DNA from 3 places in the Streptomyces sp. NPDC060002 genome. Region 2 is predicted to be linked to each of the others. Evidence: riboswitches for the same ligand, from Rfam matches in the RefSeq annotation. Region 2 holds a riboswitch; each other region holds the start of a gene.
The links. Region 2 has a riboswitch for cyclic di-AMP ahead of ACFWBD_RS23525 (transglycosylase family protein). Riboswitches for the same ligand answer to the same signal wherever they lie in the genome.
Positions count from the first base shown of each region.

Region 1 (5,604 bases), on a different contig from region 2:
CGGGGTACTCGTGCCGGTCCGACGCGCTCTGCATGGGGCCCACAGTACGGCTCGCGTACGACAACGGCGCGAGGCAGTCTGTGGAGGACGCACGTCGGATCGAGGCCGCGATCCGACGTCCACGTCGGGAGGGAACCCCACACGACCCCTCCCTCACTCGCTTCACGTGTGGAACACTGGTCTAGACAACCTGAACACTGAAGGGCAGCATCACATGGCTGAGCGCCGCGTCAACGTCGGCTGGGCCGAGGGCCTTCACGCCCGCCCCGCTTCCATCTTCGTCCGGGCCGCCACGGCCGCAGGTATCCCGGTGACGATCGCCAAGGCCGACGGCAACCCCGTCAACGCGGCCTCCATGCTGGCCGTTCTCGGCCTGGGCGCCCAGGGCGGCGAGGAGATCGTCCTCGCCTCCGAGGCCGACGGCGCCGACGCCGCCCTCGACCGGCTCGCGAAGCTGGTCGCCGAGGGTCTCGAGGAGCTCCCCGAGACCGTCTGAGCGTGCGCACCCCTTAACGGGTCGCCCAATTGACGGTTGCGGTGTTCGCCACTTGAAAGGCGCCGTCCCGCTGACCCCGAAGGGCTCGTCCGAATTATCGGGCGAGCCCTTCGCATTTCCCGTCACGGGCAGCAGAAATAATCCCCCGCGAATTATCCCCTCTTTGTATACGGCCCCCGTGTTAATGCCGCAGACCCGTCATGTTTACGGGAGGTTGCGAAGTTCTCACACGGTCGGCGCGCTCGGGGTTGCCGGGAAAGCGCAGCCGGTGCGCGGTCGTCGCGCGCTCGGTGTGCAGCGCCGTGATCGCCCGCGCGCGCTCGCCGTCGCCGCGCGCCACCGCGTCCACGATCGCGCCGTGCTCCGCCCATGACTCCACGGGGCTGGCCGGCGCCTCCACCGCGTACATCCAGGCGATCTTGTGGCGGAGCTGAGTGAGCATCGACGTCAGGGCATGGCTTCCGGAGGACTGGGCGAGGGTCTCGTGGAACCAGCTCCCCAGGGAGCGCAGATCCTCGCTGTTGCCCCGCCTGGCCCGCTCCTGGCCCAGCCGGACGAGTCCGCGCAGCACCTTCAGATGGGCCTCGGTGCGCCGCTGGGCGGCCCGTGAGGCGCCGAGCGGCTCCAGCAGCATGCGCATCTCCAACAGGTCCGCCGCCTCCTGCTCGGTCGGCTCCGCGACGCACGCGCCCGCGTGCCGCCGCGTGACGACGAAGCCCTCGGCCTCCAGCGTGCGCAGCGCCTCTCGGACCGGGACGCGGGAAACGCCGTAGCGGCGGGCGAGGAGCTCCTCGGTGAGGCGGCTGCCGCGCTCGTAGACACCCGCGACGATGTCGTCCCGAATGGCCGTGCACACCGAGTGCGCCGGAATACGCATGACGGACCTCCGCCTTAATCCCCGTGAAACGTCGACGATTGACGTGTGTTCCGTGACTCTATTGCAATGAGCGGGAATTTCCGATGGCGGGCCGGAATCCAGGGATATTTTTTGGACAGCAGGGCCTCGGAAACAGCGAAAGCCCCGGCCGCAAGGGCCGGGGCAAGACGATCTGTCGCCGTGAGTCGTCAGACGTTCACGCCGTGGTTGCGGAGGTAGGCGACCGGGTCGATGTCCGAGCCGTACTCCGCGGTGGTGCGGGCCTCGAAGTGCAGATGCGCGCCGGTGACGTTGCCGGTGGCGCCGGACAGGCCGATCCGCTCGCCCGGGGTGACCGTCTGGCCCACCGACACCGCGAGGGACGACAGGTGACCGTACTGGGTGTAGGTCCCGTCGTTCATCTTGATCACGATCTGGTTGCCGTAGGACCCGCCCCAGCCGGCCTCGACCACGGTGCCGGAGCCGACCGAGTGCACGGAGGTACCGCTCGCGGCGTGGAAGTCGACGCCGGTGTGGCTGCCGGAGGACCACAGCGAGCTGCTGGCCTGGTAACTGGTGGAGACGTAGGAACCGGTGATCGGCAGCACGAAGGTGTTGAGGCGCTTGCGCTCGGCCTCGCGGGCGGCACGCACGCGTGCCTCGCGCTCCTCCACGGCCTTCTTGGCGGCGGCCTGACGGGCGGCCTCCTCGAAGGCGGCCTGCTTCTGCCGGGCGACCTGGTCGTCGACCTGCTCCGCGACGGACTCGGCTGCGGACTCGCCGGCGGTCACGACGGGGATCAGCCCGGTCTGCTCGGGGGTGGGCTCGGCGGCGAAGGCCGGGGTGGAGGCGACGGTGGCCATGACACCGGTGGTGGTGAGCGCCGCGATGCCCGCCGCGCGAACGCTGCTGCGCTGCATCCGGCTGGGCCGACGGTGCTTCCCGGGGGCGCTGGTGAACGCCATGAAGTCGGGGGTGTCCTTTCCTTCCCTCTCGCCTACCGGGTTAGCTGACGGGTTCGGAGCAGGAAGGTCTCCTACGGACCCCCTCGCGTTCACGCGCGGGCGTCCGATTCACCCCAGGGACTTCACAATTGGGTCCCCGGCTCCCCTGGCTCGCGCCGTACGGGGACTCGGCGATGACTGTCCGGTGCCGCGGCTGCGGCGCACTGCCTGACGAACAGCCCGGATGACGCTAAGCGGCGGGGTTTCAATCCTCAAACGGATCCCGGTTTTTGTAGCGCATCCCACAGGGCAGACAGGCAACCTCCGCATCAATTCGGACATGGGGAGGCCCTGGTGACGCTTTCGTCGACCAGGGCCCCCGCACGCGTGTGCCGTTGCCGGGACCTACTCCGCGGACACGACCTTCACCTCGCCGATGCCGAGGGCCTCGACCGGCTCCTTGATCTGGGCCGCGTCCCCCACGAGAACGGTCACCAGCCGGTCCACCGGGAAGGCGTTCACGGCCGCCGCGGTGGCCTCCACCGTGCCGGTCGCGGCGAGCTGCTGGTACAGCGTGGCCTGGAAGTCGTCGGGCAGGTGCTGCTCGACCTGGTCGGCCAGCGTGCCGGCGACGGCCGCGGCGGTCTCGAACTTCAGCGGCGCCACACCGACCAGGTTCTGCACGGCGATGTCCCGCTCGGCGTCGGTCAGCCCCTCTGCGGCGAGGGTGCGCAGCACCTTCCACAGGTCGTCCAGAGCGGGACCGGTGTTCGGGGTGTCGATGGACCCGCTGATGGCGAGCATCGCGGCGCCCGAGCCGTCGGGGGCGGACCGCAGGACCTGCCCGAACGCGCGGACACCGTAGGTGTAGCCCTTCTCCTCCCGCAGGACACGGTCCAGCCGGGAGGTGAGGGTGCCACCGAGGCAGTACGTGCCGAGCACCTGCGCGGGCCACACACGGTCGTGCCGGTCGGCGCCGATCCGGCCGATCAGCAACTGCGTCTGGACGGCGCCGGGACGGTCCACGATGACGACGCGGCCGGTGTCGTCGGCGGTCACCGGCGGCACGGGCCGCGGCTGGGCCGAGGAGCCCGTCCAGGCGCCCAGGGTGTCGCCGAGGAGCGCCTCCAGGTCGACGCCGGTGAGGTCGCCGACGACCACGGCGGTGGCCGTGGCGGGACGGACGTGCTTCTCGTAGAAGGCGCGTACGGCAGCGGAGTCGATCTTCTCGACCGTCTCCGCGGTGCCCTGGCGTGGGCGCGACATCCGCGCGGTGGCCGGGAACAGCTCCTTGGAGAGCTCCTTGGCGGCGCGCCGGGAGGGGTTGGCCAGCTCGTGCGGGATCTCGTCCAGGCGGTTGCGGACGAGGCGCTCGACCTCGCTGTCGGCGAACGCGGGGGCCCTCAGGGCGTCGGCGAGCAGACCGAGGCCCTTGGACAGGCGCGAGGCCGGCACTTCGAGGCTCAGCCGGACGCCGGGGTGATCGGCGTGCGCGTCCAGGGTGGCGCCGGAGCGCTCCAGTTCGGCGGCGAACTCCTCGGCGGAGTGCTTGTCGGTGCCCTCGGAGAAGGCACGCGCCATGATCGTGGCGACGCCGTCGAGGTCGGCCGGTTCGGCGTCCAGGGGTGCGTCGAGGAGGATCTCGACGGCGACGACCTGCTGGCCGGGACGGTGGCAGTGCAGCACGGTCAGGCCGTTGGCCAGCGCGGTGCGCTCGGGCGCCGGGAACGCCCACGGCTTGGCCTCGCCCGCCCGGGGCTGGGGGTGGAAGTCCATCGTGGCGAGCTCGGTCACCGGGCCGCCTCCTCGTTCTCGTCCTGGTCGGCGGGGGCTTCGGCGGCGGTCGGCTCGTAGACGAGCACCGCGCGGTTGTCGGGGCGCAGGCGGGCCTTGGCGATCTCCTGCACCTCCTCCGGCGTCACGTCCAGCACGCGCTGCACGGCGGTGAGGGCGAGCTGCGGGTCACCGAACAGCACGGCGAACCGGCACAGTTCGTCGGCGCGGCCGGCGACCGTGCCGAGCCGGTCGAGCCACTCACGCTCCAACTGCGCCTGGGCCCGCTCCATTTCCTCGGCCGTGGGGCCCTCCTCGGCGAACCGGGCGAGCTCCTCGTCGATGGCCGTCTCGATGACGGGCACCTCGACGTCGCCGGACGTCTTCACGTCCAGCCAGCCCAGGGAGGGCGCTCCGGCGAGCCGCAGCAGGCCGAAGCCGGCGGCGACGGCCGTACGGTCGCGGCGCACCAGCCGGTTGTAGAGGCGGGAGGACTCGCCGCCGCCGAGGACGGTGAGCGCCAGGTCGGCGGCGTCGCACGCACGCGTGCCGTCCTCGGGCAGCCGGTAGGCGGCCATCAGCGCACGGGCCGGCACCTCCTCCTCGACGATCTCGCGCAGCTGTTCGCCGATGACCTCGGGCAGTCCGCCGTCACGGGGCGCGGGCTTGCCGTCGTGGCCGGGGATCGAGCCGAAGTACTTCTCGACCCAGGCGAGGGTCTGCTCCGGGTCGATGTCGCCGACCACGGAAAGGACCGCGTTGTTGGGCGCGTAGTACGTGCGGAAGAACGCGCGCGCGTCCTCCAGGGTCGCCGCGTCCAGGTCGGCCATCGAGCCGATCGGCGTGTGGTGGTAGGGGTGGCCGTCCGGGTAGGCGAGGGCGGTCAGCTTCTCGAAGGCCGTCCCGTAGGGGACGTTGTCGTAGCGCTGGCGGCGCTCGTTCTTGACGACGTCGCGCTGGTTCTCCATCGACTCGTCGTCCAGCGCGGTGAGCAGCGAGCCCATGCGGTCGGCCTCCAGCCAGAGGGCGAGCTCCAGCTGGTGGGTGGGCATGGTCTCGAAGTAGTTCGTGCGCTCGAAGCTGGTGGTGCCGTTGAGCGAGCCGCCGGCCCCCTGGACCAGCTCGAAGTGGCCGTTCCCCTTGACCTGGCCCGATCCCTGGAACATCAGGTGCTCGAAAAGGTGAGCAAGACCGGTACGCCCCTTGACTTCGTGGCGTGAACCGACGTCGTACCAGAGGCACACCGCTGCGACGGGGGTCAGGTGGTCCTCCGAGAGCACCACGCGCAGGCCGTTGGCCAGACGGTGCTCGGTCGCTGTCAGGCCCCCGGAGCCTGCCTGGGCTGTGGCCGTGTGACCCATGGGCATGTACGTCCCTTCCGATCGCGGACGCGGTCGTCGAAACCGCGGTTTTCCTGCCGGTCCTGCCACTGTATGCAAGCGTGCGGACGGTCCGCGAAGTTCCCGGGCGACATACGCCGAGAGCGAGATCGCGTAGCCTGCGGGCAGCCGTGGAGGAGATGCCTCTGCGTTCGG
Region 1 covers NZ_JBHWUW010000013.1:27,508-33,111, forward strand. Annotated here, with positions in the region: gene ACFWBD_RS14640 (GNAT family N-acetyltransferase) at 1-34, opposite strand, end outside; gene ACFWBD_RS14645 (HPr family phosphocarrier protein) at 215-496, shown strand; gene ACFWBD_RS14650 (GntR family transcriptional regulator) at 678-1,373, opposite strand; gene ACFWBD_RS14655 (M23 family metallopeptidase) at 1,562-2,317, opposite strand; cyclic di-AMP (ydaO/yuaA leader) riboswitch at 2,332-2,500, opposite strand; gene ACFWBD_RS14660 (M16 family metallopeptidase) at 2,702-4,090, opposite strand; gene ACFWBD_RS14665 (M16 family metallopeptidase) at 4,087-5,436, opposite strand.
Region 1: it holds a riboswitch for cyclic di-AMP, as region 2 does, so the genes downstream of both, ACFWBD_RS14655 (M23 family metallopeptidase) here and ACFWBD_RS23525 (transglycosylase family protein) in region 2, are expected to answer to the same signal.

Region 2 (5,604 bases):
ACGTTCGAGTACCAGGGGCGGTCGGTCGCCCCGAGGTCGGCGCGGGACTGCCTGGCCGCGTCCGGGTCGATCACGACGAACCCGGTCTCCCCCGGCAGCACGTAGTGCAGCCGCTGCCGGATCTGCTGCTCGGCGTAGGCGTCGTCCTGCCAGCGCGCCTTGAGGTCGCGCAGCTGCTCGACGCGTTCGGCGGCCTGCTGCTTCTCGCGCTCCAGATCGGCGATGTCGGCACGCTGGGAGACGTACTGGCGCATCGGATAGGCCAGGGCCACGATCAGCGTGCACAGGACCAGCGCGAGGAGCGCGGCGCGGCCGGTGAGCCGGGAGCGGCGGGCCTGGCGCTTGGTCTGGGAGCGGTAGACCCGGGCCGCGGTCTGCTCGCCGAGCAGCTTGATCCTGGTCGCGGTGGAGAAACGGTCCCGGTCCTTCACGGCCACTGCTTCCCGCCTCCCGTCTCACACGTGCGTACGTCCCCGCACACGGTACGGGACCGGGTACGGGGACGTACGTACGACTGGCTAGGGCTTGGCCCGGTATGGGTCAACCCACCACGGGTCAGCCCTTGAAGCGGGGGAACGCCGAGCGGCCGGCGTACACCGCGGCGTCGTCGAGGATCTCCTCGATGCGCAGCAGCTGGTTGTACTTGGCGACGCGGTCCGAGCGGGCCGGGGCGCCGGTCTTGATCTGACCGCAGTTCACCGCGACCGCGAGGTCGGCGATGGTGACGTCCTCGGTCTCGCCGGAGCGGTGGGACATCATGCACTTGAAGCCGTTGCGCTGGGCCATCTCGACGGCGTCCAGGGTCTCGGTCAGCGAACCGATCTGGTTGACCTTGACGAGCAGGGCGTTGGCGGAGCCCTCCTCGATGCCGCGGGCCAGACGCTCGGGGTTGGTGACGAAGAGGTCGTCGCCGACGATCTGGACCTTGTCGCCCAGCTTGTCGGTGATGACCTTCCAGCCGGCCCAGTCGTCCTCGTACAGCGGGTCCTCGATGGAGACGAGCGGGTACGCGGAGACGAGCTCCTCGTAGTACTCGGTCATCTCGGCGGCCGAGCGCGACTTGCCCTCGAACTCGTACTTGCCGTCCTTGTAGAACTCGGACGCGGCGACGTCGAGCGCGAGCGCGATCTGCTCGCCGGGCACGTAACCGGCCTGCTTGATGGCCTCGAGGATGAGGTCGAGCGCGGCGCGGTTGGACTCCAGGTTCGGGGCGAAGCCGCCCTCGTCGCCGAGGCCGGTGGACAGGCCCTTGGTCTTCAGCACCTTCTTGAGGGTGTGGTAGACCTCGGCGCCCCAGCGCAGGGCCTCGGAGAAGGTCTCCGCGCCGATCGGGGCGATCATGAACTCCTGGATGTCCACGTTGGAGTCGGCGTGCGAGCCGCCGTTCAGGATGTTCATCATCGGCACCGGCAGCAGGTGCGCGTTGGGGCCGCCCAGGTAGCGGAACAGCGGCAGGTCGCTGGCCTCGGAGGCGGCGTGGGCGACGGCGAGCGAGACGCCGAGGATGGCGTTGGCGCCGAGCGAGCCCTTGTTGTCGGTGGCGTCCAGGTCGAACATGGCCTGGTCGATCAGGCGCTGCTCGGTGGCGTCGTAGCCGACGAGCTCCGGGCCGATCTGCTCGATGACGGCGAGGACGGCCTTCTCGACACCCTTGCCGAGGTAGCGGTTGGGGTCACCGTCGCGGAGCTCGATGGCCTCGAAGGCACCGGTGGAGGCGCCGGACGGAACGGCGGCACGACCCGTGCTGCCGTCGTCGAGGCCGACCTCGACCTCGACCGTGGGGTTGCCTCGGGAGTCCAGGATTTCCCGGGCTACGACGACGTCGATGGACGGCACGAGCATCTCCTTCTTGGGATGTGACGCTGGTTGTGCGGGGCCCAGGGACCGTGACGATCCCTTGCTGAGCCTTGCGACTAGAGCCTAACCGCCCCGGAGCCGTCGGCAGCCGACCGACCGTCCCGTGGACAGGGAGACCGTACCTATTGTTTCCGCCCGGAACAAAGGGGGTGGCCGAGAAAGGCCGACAGGAAGTGACGAACGGGCAAAGAGAAACCCCGCTCCGGTGCGTACGGGGGAACACGCACCGGAGCGGGGAGCCCGTGGGGACGGGGGGTGACCCTCACGAGGTCTTCAGTGTGCCGACCTCGGATGTGAGGGCGCTGTGGCTTCTCTTGGGGCCAGGTGTCACTTCACGTGCCATGACACTTCAGGCCCAGTGTCACGGCATGTGAAGTTGTCACTTCAGGCGCAGTGTCACTTCAGGCGCAGTGTCACTTCAGGCGCAGTGTCACTTCAGGTGCAGCTGCTGGCCCGGGTAGATGAGGTCCGCTTCGACGACGATGTCCTTGTTCAGCTCGAACAGCTTCGCCCAGCCGCCCTTGACCTTGTGCTTCTCGGCGATGGAGCTGAGGGTGTCGCCCTTGACGACCTTGTACTCGCCGTCGCCCTTCTTGACCTTCTCGCCGGTCGGGGTGGTGACCGTCTTGGAGGCGGCCGGGCGGTCGGTCGAGCGGGAGGCGCTCTGCTCCTCGGTCGAGCGGCTGCTGGTGCCGCCGCTGTTCGACGAGCTGGAGGAACCGGAGGAGCCGGCCGAGCCGGAGCTCGAGGAGCCGGCGCTGCCGCCGTTGTAGGCGGCGCCGGACAGGCCGGTGCCGCAGACCGGCCAGGCACCCTTGCCCTGGCCCGCGAGGACCTTCTCGCCGATGGCTATCTGCTGGGACTTGGAGGCCTGGTCGGCGGTGGAGGCGTAGGCGGTGCCGCCGTACGCGGCCCAGGTGGACGCCGAGAACTGGAGGCCGCCGTAGTAGCCGTTGCCGGTGTTGATGGACCAGTTGCCGCCGGCCTCGCACTGGGCGACCGCGTCCCACTCGGAGGCGGTGGCGGCGGAGGCGCTGCCGGCCGCCATCAGCGGGGCGGCGATGGCGACACCGGTGACGCCGGCGAGCGCGGCGACGCGGGTCGCCTTGGACGGGCGGCGGTGCTTGCCCTTGGCGGAAAACAGCATGGTGGATCCCCTCACCGACGCCTGCGAGGTGAGCTGTCGGGTTCGGGCCGTGTGAGTTGCCCGGCCACGTCCTCGTCCGCCGGAGCGCTGCTCCGTGGGAGGTGTGGCTTCACCCCGAGCCGTTCCGGTCGACCGACCGGCGCGGCACTTACCTTGGGTCCCCCGCTCCTGCCTGCGGCGCTTACGCGACGACTGTTCCCGGGTCGTCGCTGGCAGGATTCGGCGTTGCGACGGCCGGGGCTCGGGTTGCCGAGCGGCCTCGACCGTAGACACGCGATCGGCGGAATTTCAAAGACGATCAGGGCTTCTGAGACTCATCCCACACTTTCACCAAAACGGACATTCGGCGCGAAGCGTGACGTGAACTCCCGCTGTTTTTCTTGGGCTTTGCGCCCTATTACACCCCTGTGTCGAGGGTCTGACCGGCGGCGATGTTGCTCGGGTCGACGCCGATGAGGTCCCTGTTCTCGGCGTAGAGGGCGCGCCATCCGCCGTCGAGGCCAAGGGAGTCGGCGATGGACGCGAGGGAGTCGCCCTCCTGGACGACATAGGTGGCCGCGGCATGCCGGCCGGCGGAGGCGGTGGTGGTGCCGTCCACGCCGGTGTCGGTCGCGCTCTTGGTCGCCGCCTCGTCGGCGGTGGCGCCACGGTGGCGGCCGGAGCCGAGGGAGCTGGTGTCGACGAGGCTCCAAGAGCCCTCATCCTGGCCGGAATTGTCCGAGTCGCCCGTTTCCGGGGTCGCCGTGGGGGAACCGTCGCCCGTCGACCCGTCACCCCGGCCGCCGGAACCGCCGGACGTGCCGGAGTCATCCGTGGCGGCGGAGGAAGAGGACGAAGGGGAGGAAGTGGACGCCGAGGGCGAACCGGAGGAATCGGCGGACGAGTCGGACGATCCCGTCGAGGAGTCACCGCTCGTCGAGGAGCCCGAGGATCCGGACAACCCCCTGGACAGGTCGGACAATCCGGAAGACCCTGATGAGTCGGACGAGTCGGACGAGTCGTCCGCCACGCCGGTGTCCACGTTCAGTGCGCCGTTCTCCTGGGTGAGCCCGGAGGTCAGCCCGCAGGTGCCCCATGCCCCGATGCCGTCGGCCGCGAGCACCTTCTGCGCCACGGCGATCTGCTGGCTGCGGCTGGCCAGGTCCGGGCTCGTCGCGTAGTCGAGGCCGCCGTACGTCTCCCAGTCCTTCTGGGTGAGGCTCAGGCCGCCGTACTCGCCGTCGCCGTCGTCGGCGCTCCACGAGGCGCCGGTCTCGCACTGCGCCACCTTGTCCCACACCGTGCCGTCGGCCGCGCTCGCGCCGGAGGCGGCGAGCAGCGGGATGGCGATGGCGGAGCCCGTCACTCCGGCCGCGACAAGGAGGGCCGGGGCCTGGCGGGGGCGACGGTGACGACCGTTCCCGGAGAGCATGCGAGGGGCCTTTCTCTGGACAGCACTGACCGGCGCGGCGGGTGAGACCGATGTTCCGCGCTGACGAGTGAACGTATCGGCAGACGATCACTTGTCACAAGTTAATGCCGCGCAGATCACGTGAAGATCACAGACTTGAGTGTTGGTCACCTTTGCTCCGCCGAACGGTCACACTCCGGCTGACATCCGGTCAGACATGGACCGCTTATGAGCCGGATTGCACCGGAGTGAACTCGACCGGCAAAGTCCGCAATCCGCGCATGATGAGCCCACCGCGCCACCTCAACTCGGCCGGATCCACGGCCAGTCGGAGGTCGGGCAGCCGGGTCAGGAGGGTGGCCAGCGCGGTCTGGCCCTCCAGCCGGGCCAGCGGGGCGCCCAGGCAGTAGTGGATGCCATGGCCGTAGCCGAGGTGCTGGTTGTCGCGGCGGGACAGGTCGAGGGTGTCGGGGTCCGAGAAGCGCGCCGGGTCACGGTCGGCCGCCGCCAGTACGACGAGGACGGGGTCGCCCGGCGCGATGTCCTGCCCGCCGACGCTCAGCGGCTCGGTCGCGAACCGCCAGGTGGCGAGCTCCACGGGGCCGTCGTAGCGCAGGAGTTCCTCGACGCCGGTTTCGAGGAGGCCGCGGTCGCCGTCGTCCTCGGTGAGCGACCGCTGGAGGCGTTCGCGCTGCTCGGGGTGGGTGAGGAGGGCGTAGGTGCCGTTGCCGATGAGATTGACGGTCGTCTCGAAGCCGGCGAACAGCAGGATGAAGGCCATGGCGGCGGCCTCGTTCTCGGTGAGGTGCTCGCCATGGTCCGAGGCGCGGATCAGACCGGAGAGGAGGTCCTCGCCGGGAGCCGGGTCGGCGGGGAGCTCCGCGCGCTTGCGGTGGATGAGCTCCAGCAGGTACCCGCGCATCTTCTTCACCGACCGCGCGACCCCGCCCCTCGGGCCCCCGCCGTGCCGGATCATCATCCCCGCCCAGTCGCGGAAGTCGTCCTGGTCCTCGCGGGGGACGCCCAGGAGGTCGCAGATCGCGTAGATGGGGAGAGGAAAGGCGAAGTCGTGGATGAGGTCGGCACCGCCCTCGGCGGCGAACCGGTCGATGAGCTGATCCGTCAGCTCCTGGACGCGCGGCGCGAACTCGGCGACCCGGCGGGGCGTGAAGGCCTTGCTGACGAGCCGTCGCAGCCGGGTGTGGTCCGG
Region 2 covers NZ_JBHWUW010000027.1:61,089-66,692, forward strand. Annotated here, with positions in the region: gene ACFWBD_RS23515 (septum formation initiator family protein) at 1-437, opposite strand, end outside; gene eno (phosphopyruvate hydratase) at 556-1,842, opposite strand; gene ACFWBD_RS23525 (transglycosylase family protein) at 2,288-3,004, opposite strand; cyclic di-AMP (ydaO/yuaA leader) riboswitch at 3,008-3,194, opposite strand; gene ACFWBD_RS23530 (transglycosylase family protein) at 3,402-4,415, opposite strand; gene ACFWBD_RS23535 (cytochrome P450) at 4,621-5,604, opposite strand, start outside.

Region 3 (5,604 bases), on a different contig from region 2:
AGCTTCTTCGCCGCCCCCTACGACGCCTCCGTCCCCGGAGCCGGCACGGCGGGCGTGGCGGCCGAGGGCGAGGACATCGCCGTCGTCGAACTCCCCTTCACGGAGGCCCTCGACCTCGTCCGCACCGGCGCGATCGCCGACGCGAAGACCATCATGCTGCTCCAGTGGGCCGCGCTGGACGGTCCGTTCGGGCCGTCGGCGGTCAGCTCACGCTCAGCCCGGTGAGGTCGGCCAGGGGCAGCGTGTGCTGCGTCTGGAGGACCTTCGCGCGCAGGTAGCGGACGTTGTGCGGGGTCGTGAAGACGCCCGTCGGGACCCGGTCGTGGACGTCGATGCCCAGGTCGCGCAACTGGCCTGCCTTGTCGGGGTTGTTGGACAGCAGGTCCAGGCTCGTGATGCCCAGGGCGCGCAGCATCTGGGCGGCGGCCGTGTAGTCGCGGTCGTCCTCGGGCAGGCCGAGCGCGGCGTTGGCCTCGTAGGTGTCCAGGCCCTGGTCCTGGAGGGCGTACGCGTCGAGCTTGTTGTAGAGGCCGATGCCGCGGCCCTCCTGGCGGAGGTAGAGCAGGACACCGCCGGTCCCGGCTATGCGCTCGACCGCCTCGCGCAGTTGCGGCCCGCAGTCGCAGCGGGCGGAGCCGAAGACGTCACCGGTCAGGCACTCGGAGTGCAGCCGGACCAGGGGGGTGGCCCCGGGCGCCGGCTCGCCGAGGACGACGGCGATGTGTTCCTGGCCGTCGGCGAGTCCGTGGAAGGTGACCAGTTCGGCGTCGACGGAGTAGCCGTCGGGGAAGCGCAGCGGTACCCGGACGCGGGCGCGTGGGGTGGCGGAGGGGGTGTCGGGCATGCGGTCTCCCGGGTCCGGAGGACGGTGGCAAGGCGGCACCGGGCCGCTTTGTGCTTCAGATTTGAAGCAGATCCAACGAATCGAGACCCTACCCCATGCTTTAAATTTGAAGCAACGGGATTGTGGCGCGCACCTCATGCGCCCGCGGTGATCAGGTTCCCGAACAGGGCGACGAGCGGCGGCGCCACGGCAGTTCCCGCGGGGCCGCCTCGTCGCCGTCCTGGAACCCCAGCACGACCTGCGTGAAGATCTCCTCCAGCTGCCCCACCTGCTCGGGAGTGAGCCGGTCGAAGAGGGCGGAGCGGACCGTCTCGACATGGCCGGGCGCCAGGTTCTCCAAGGCCGCCATACCCTGGTCCGTCAGGGCCGCGACGGTCCCGCGCTTGTCCCAGCGGCACTCCTCCCGCCGCAGCAGTCCGTCCTTCTCCAGGCGCGTCACCGCGTACGTCAGCCTGCTGCGGGTGATCTTCAGCTGCTCCGCGAGGTCGGTCATCCGCAGCCGCCGCTCCGGTGTCTCGGAGAGGTTGGCGAGGATGGAGTAGTACAGATGAGGCAGGCCGGCCTCCTGCTGGAGCTGCCGGTCGATCGCGTCCTCCAGCAGGAGGTAGCCGGCGACGTAGGCGCGCCAGGCGCGCTGCTCCTCAGGGGACAGCCAGCGAGTCGTCATACAGCCAGTGTAGGTTTGTTTCAAACTTGAACCAAGACCCGGGGAGCCGCGTCGATGCCGTACCCGTACGTCCTGCTGTCCGCCGCCGTGTCCCTCGACGGCTACCTGGACGACACCACGCCCGAGCGCCTGCTCCTGTCCGGCCGCGCCGACTTCGACCGCGTCGACGAGGTACGAGCCTCCGTCGACGCCATCCTCATCGGCGCCGGCACCATCCGCGCCGACAATCCCCGGCTCCTCGTGAACTCCCCCGAGCGCCGCGCCGCCCGGGTGGCCGCCGGCCGGCCGCCGTACCCCCTCAAGGTCACCGTCAGCGGCTCCGGCGACCTCGACCCGGCGGCGAACTTCTGGCACACGGGCGGCGAGAAGGTCGTGTACACGACGGAGAAGGGCGCCGCACGGGTCCGCGCCCTCGGCATCGCCGCGGACGCCGTCCCGCTCGGCCCCGAACTGGACTGGCGCCGTCTCCTCGAACACCTCCACGACGAGCGCGGGGTACGGCGCCTCATGGTCGAGGGCGGCGGAACGATCCACACCCAGCTGCTCCGGCAGGGCCTCGCCGACGAACTCCAGCTGGTCCTCGCCCCGCTCTTCGTGGGCGACCCGGCCGCGCCCCGCCTCTTCGGACCCGGCGGCTACCAGGGCGGACGCCTGCGCCTGGTGGAGAGCCGGCGCATCGAGGACGTCGTCCTGAACCGCTACGAGCCCACCGCCCCCGGCGCCGGACCGCTGCCCGCCGCAGCCGACAGGCACTGGCTGGCCCTCGCCTGCGAACTCGCGGCCGACTGTCCGCCGTCGGAGACCGCCTTCAGTGTCGGTGCGGTGATCGTGGCCGCCGACGGCACGGAGCTGGCCCGAGGCCACTCCCGCGAGGCCGGCGACCCGGTCGTGCACGCCGAGGAGGCGGCCCTCGCGAAGCTCGACCCCGCCGACCCCCGGCTGTCCGCGGCCACCGTCTACAGCAGCCTCGAACCCTGCGCCCGCCGCTCCTCCCGCCCGGCCCCCTGCGCCCGCCTCATCCTCGACGCGGGGCTGCGCAGGGTGGTCACGGCCTGGCGCGAGCCGGACACGTTCGTCACGGAGGCGGACGGGACCGGTCTGCTCACGGCCCAGGGCGTCGACGTCCTCGTGCTCCCGGAGCACGAGGAGCGGGCGAAGGAGCCGAACCGCCACCTCCTCTGAGGCCGCCGGGGCCCCGTGGATCAACCGATGTGCTTTCTGCCCCGCTGATGGCGTACAGTTGTGTTCATCGCCGCGGGGTGGAGCAGCTCGGTAGCTCGCTGGGCTCATAACCCAGAGGTCGCAGGTTCAAATCCTGTCCCCGCTACTGATGAACCGAAGGCCGGAATCCGAAAGGGCTCCGGCCTTCGGTCTTTTCGTCGACCGCTCCCTCACTCTTGGTGACCGGACGACCGCCCTGCGCATAACGACTGGGTCACCATCAAAACTTCCGTGACTGATGAAGCGTTTCCGGGGAATGTCGAGGCGCGGTCAACTCGCCCGTTTTTCACCGCTGCTGGCCCAAAAGTCCAGGCCGGAAATGTTGTTGATCAAGAGGAACAGCTTGGAAACCCACCCCCGGGTCTATTAACGTTCGATAACGCAGCGCGGTCGTCCCAGCCGGCACCAGAGTCGGCTCCGTGCGGCACGTGCCGAATCCCGCAAGGGAACCGGGGAACCACCACCTTGGGGTGAATCACGCGGAAGCCTTCGTGAACTCGCAGAGTCCACGACCGGTATACGCGCGTAGGAGACCTTCCCGCTCCGAACCCGTCAGCTAACCCGGTAGGCGACGGAAGGAAAGGAGTGCGCCCGCGTGGCGTCCAACCCGCCTGCCCCCGAGGCCCCTTACGCCCCCAGCCAGCGGTCCACCGAGACCTTCGGCTACGGCGGCTACCGCACCGACGAGGGCCCTTGGGAGGAGTGGAACCCCACCGCGGAGTCCACTCGCCCGGTACGCGGCAAGCACCGCGTCGCCAAGCAGCGCGGCGGCGGATTCGCCCGCAGCTCCACCGTCCTCGGCGTCGGCGTCATAGCCGCCGTCAGCGCGGGTGGCATGGCCAGCGCCAACACCGGCAAGGCGCCCGTCTCGATCTCGATGCCGGACCTGCCCAACGTGGGTTCGCTCATCTCCGACGACGAGCCCGCCCCGGAAACCGCCCCGGCCCTCGCCGGCTTCGGCTCCGAAGCCGCCGTGGACACCGAGGAGAACGCAGCCGACGCCGGCGAGGCACTGCGCAGCCGGATCATGGCGCAGGCCGAGTCACAGCAGTCGCAGGTCGAGGTCAAGGCCCTCGCCGCCGCGGCCAAGGCCGAGTCCGACGCCGCCGCCAAGGCCGAGAAGGAGGCGGAGGCCAAGGCCGCCGCCGCCAAGAAGAAGGCCGCCGAGGAAGCCGCCGCGAAGGCCGAGGCCGCGCGCCTGGCCGAGCTGGCCAAGCAGTACACGCTGCCGACCTCCTCGTACACCATCACCTCGACCTTCGGCCAGGCCGGTGCCCTCTGGTCCTCCGGCTACCACACGGGTCTGGACTTCGCCGCGCCGACGGGCACGCTCATCAAGGCCGTCCACAGCGGCACCATCACCGAGGCCGGCTGGGCCGGTTCCTACGGCTACCGCACCATCCTGACTCTGGACGACGGCACCGAGCTGTGGTTCTGCCACCAGTCGTCGATCAGCGTCAGTGTCGGCCAGAAGGTCGCCACCGGTGATGTGATCGGCCGCGTGGGCGCGACCGGGAACGTCACCGGGGCCCACCTCCACCTCGAGGTCCACCCGAACGGCAGCGCCGACGGCATCGACCCGGCGGCCTGGCTGCGCGGCAAGGGCCTCAACCCCTGACCGGTTCCTCTCCCGAGGACACCCTGATCCACCCCGGCAGCCCCGACGCCCTCCGCGTCGGGGCTGCCGTCCGTGCCGTCCACAGGCGCCGTTCACATGTTCTTCGCGTCACGCCCGGAATGGGCGGGCCGTCGGCGCCCGTTGAGACGAAGCATGACTTCTCTTCGCAAGCTCGGCTCCTCCGACCTCGAGGTCTTCCCGCTCTCCCTCGGCGGCAACGTCTTCGGCTGGACCGCCGACGAGACGGCCTCCTTCGCCGTACTCGACGCCTACGCGGCCGCGGGCGGCAACTTCGTCGACACCGCCGACTCCTACACGGCGTGGATCGAGGGAAACAGCGGTGGTGAGTCCGAGACCATCATCGGCAGGTGGGTGAAGGCCCGGGGCAACCGCGACGACGTCGTGATCGCCACCAAGGTGAGCCAGCACCCCGAGTTCCCCGGTCTGACCGCCGACAACATCAAGGCCGCCGCCGACGCCTCGCTCCGCCGTCTGGGCACCGACCACATCGACCTCTACTACACGCACTTCGACAAGCCCGAGGTGCCCGTCGAGGAGATCATCGGCGCGCTCGACGAGCTGGTGCGGGCGGGCAAGGTGCGGCACATCGCCGCCTCCAACATCTCGCCCGAGCGGCTCCGGGAGTCCCTGGAGTTCTCCGACCGCGAGGGCCTGGCCCGGTACGTCGCCCTCCAGCCCCACTACAACCTGGTCTCCCGCGACACCTACGAGGGCGGCCTCCAGGACCTCGCCGCCCGCTTCGGCCTCGCCGCCGTCCCGTACTTCGCGCTCGCCGCCGGCTTCCTCACCGGCAAGTACCGGCCCGGCACGACCGTGCAGAGCGCCCGCGCGGCCGGCGCCGCCAAGCACCTCGACACGGAGCGGGGCCGCGACGTCCTCACCGCCCTGGACGAGATCGCCCAGGCCCACGGCGCCGAGATCCCCACGGTCGCCCTGGCGTGGCTCGCCGCGCAGCCGACGGTGGCCGCGCCGATCGCCTCCGCGCGGACGGTCGAGCAGCTTCCGGCGCTGCTGGGGGTGGCACGGCTGGAGCTGACGGCGGAGGAGCTCGCCCGGCTGACCCGGGCCTCGGCCTGACCTGCCTCGGCCCGGCCTACTGGCGCGGGTGGGGAGCGGGGTACGGCCCTGCCGGATACCCGTTCTGGGGGCCGTTCCCGTGGCCGTGTGCTGCGGGGTGCCCGTAGCCGTACCCGTATCCGTACGACGGCCCCGGCGGACTCCCGTACACCGTCG
Region 3 covers NZ_JBHWUW010000075.1:20,754-26,357, reverse strand. Annotated here, with positions in the region: gene ACFWBD_RS37720 (NUDIX domain-containing protein) at 1-225, shown strand, start outside; gene ribA (GTP cyclohydrolase II) at 203-844, opposite strand; gene ACFWBD_RS37710 (MarR family winged helix-turn-helix transcriptional regulator) at 996-1,511, opposite strand; gene ACFWBD_RS37705 (dihydrofolate reductase family protein) at 1,566-2,693, shown strand; tRNA gene ACFWBD_RS37700 (tRNA-Met) at 2,765-2,838, shown strand; cyclic di-AMP (ydaO/yuaA leader) riboswitch at 3,152-3,320, shown strand; gene ACFWBD_RS37695 (M23 family metallopeptidase) at 3,328-4,350, shown strand; gene ACFWBD_RS37690 (aldo/keto reductase) at 4,504-5,448, shown strand; gene ACFWBD_RS37685 (PrsW family intramembrane metalloprotease) at 5,465-5,604, opposite strand, start outside.
Region 3: it holds a riboswitch for cyclic di-AMP, as region 2 does, so the genes downstream of both, ACFWBD_RS37695 (M23 family metallopeptidase) here and ACFWBD_RS23525 (transglycosylase family protein) in region 2, are expected to answer to the same signal.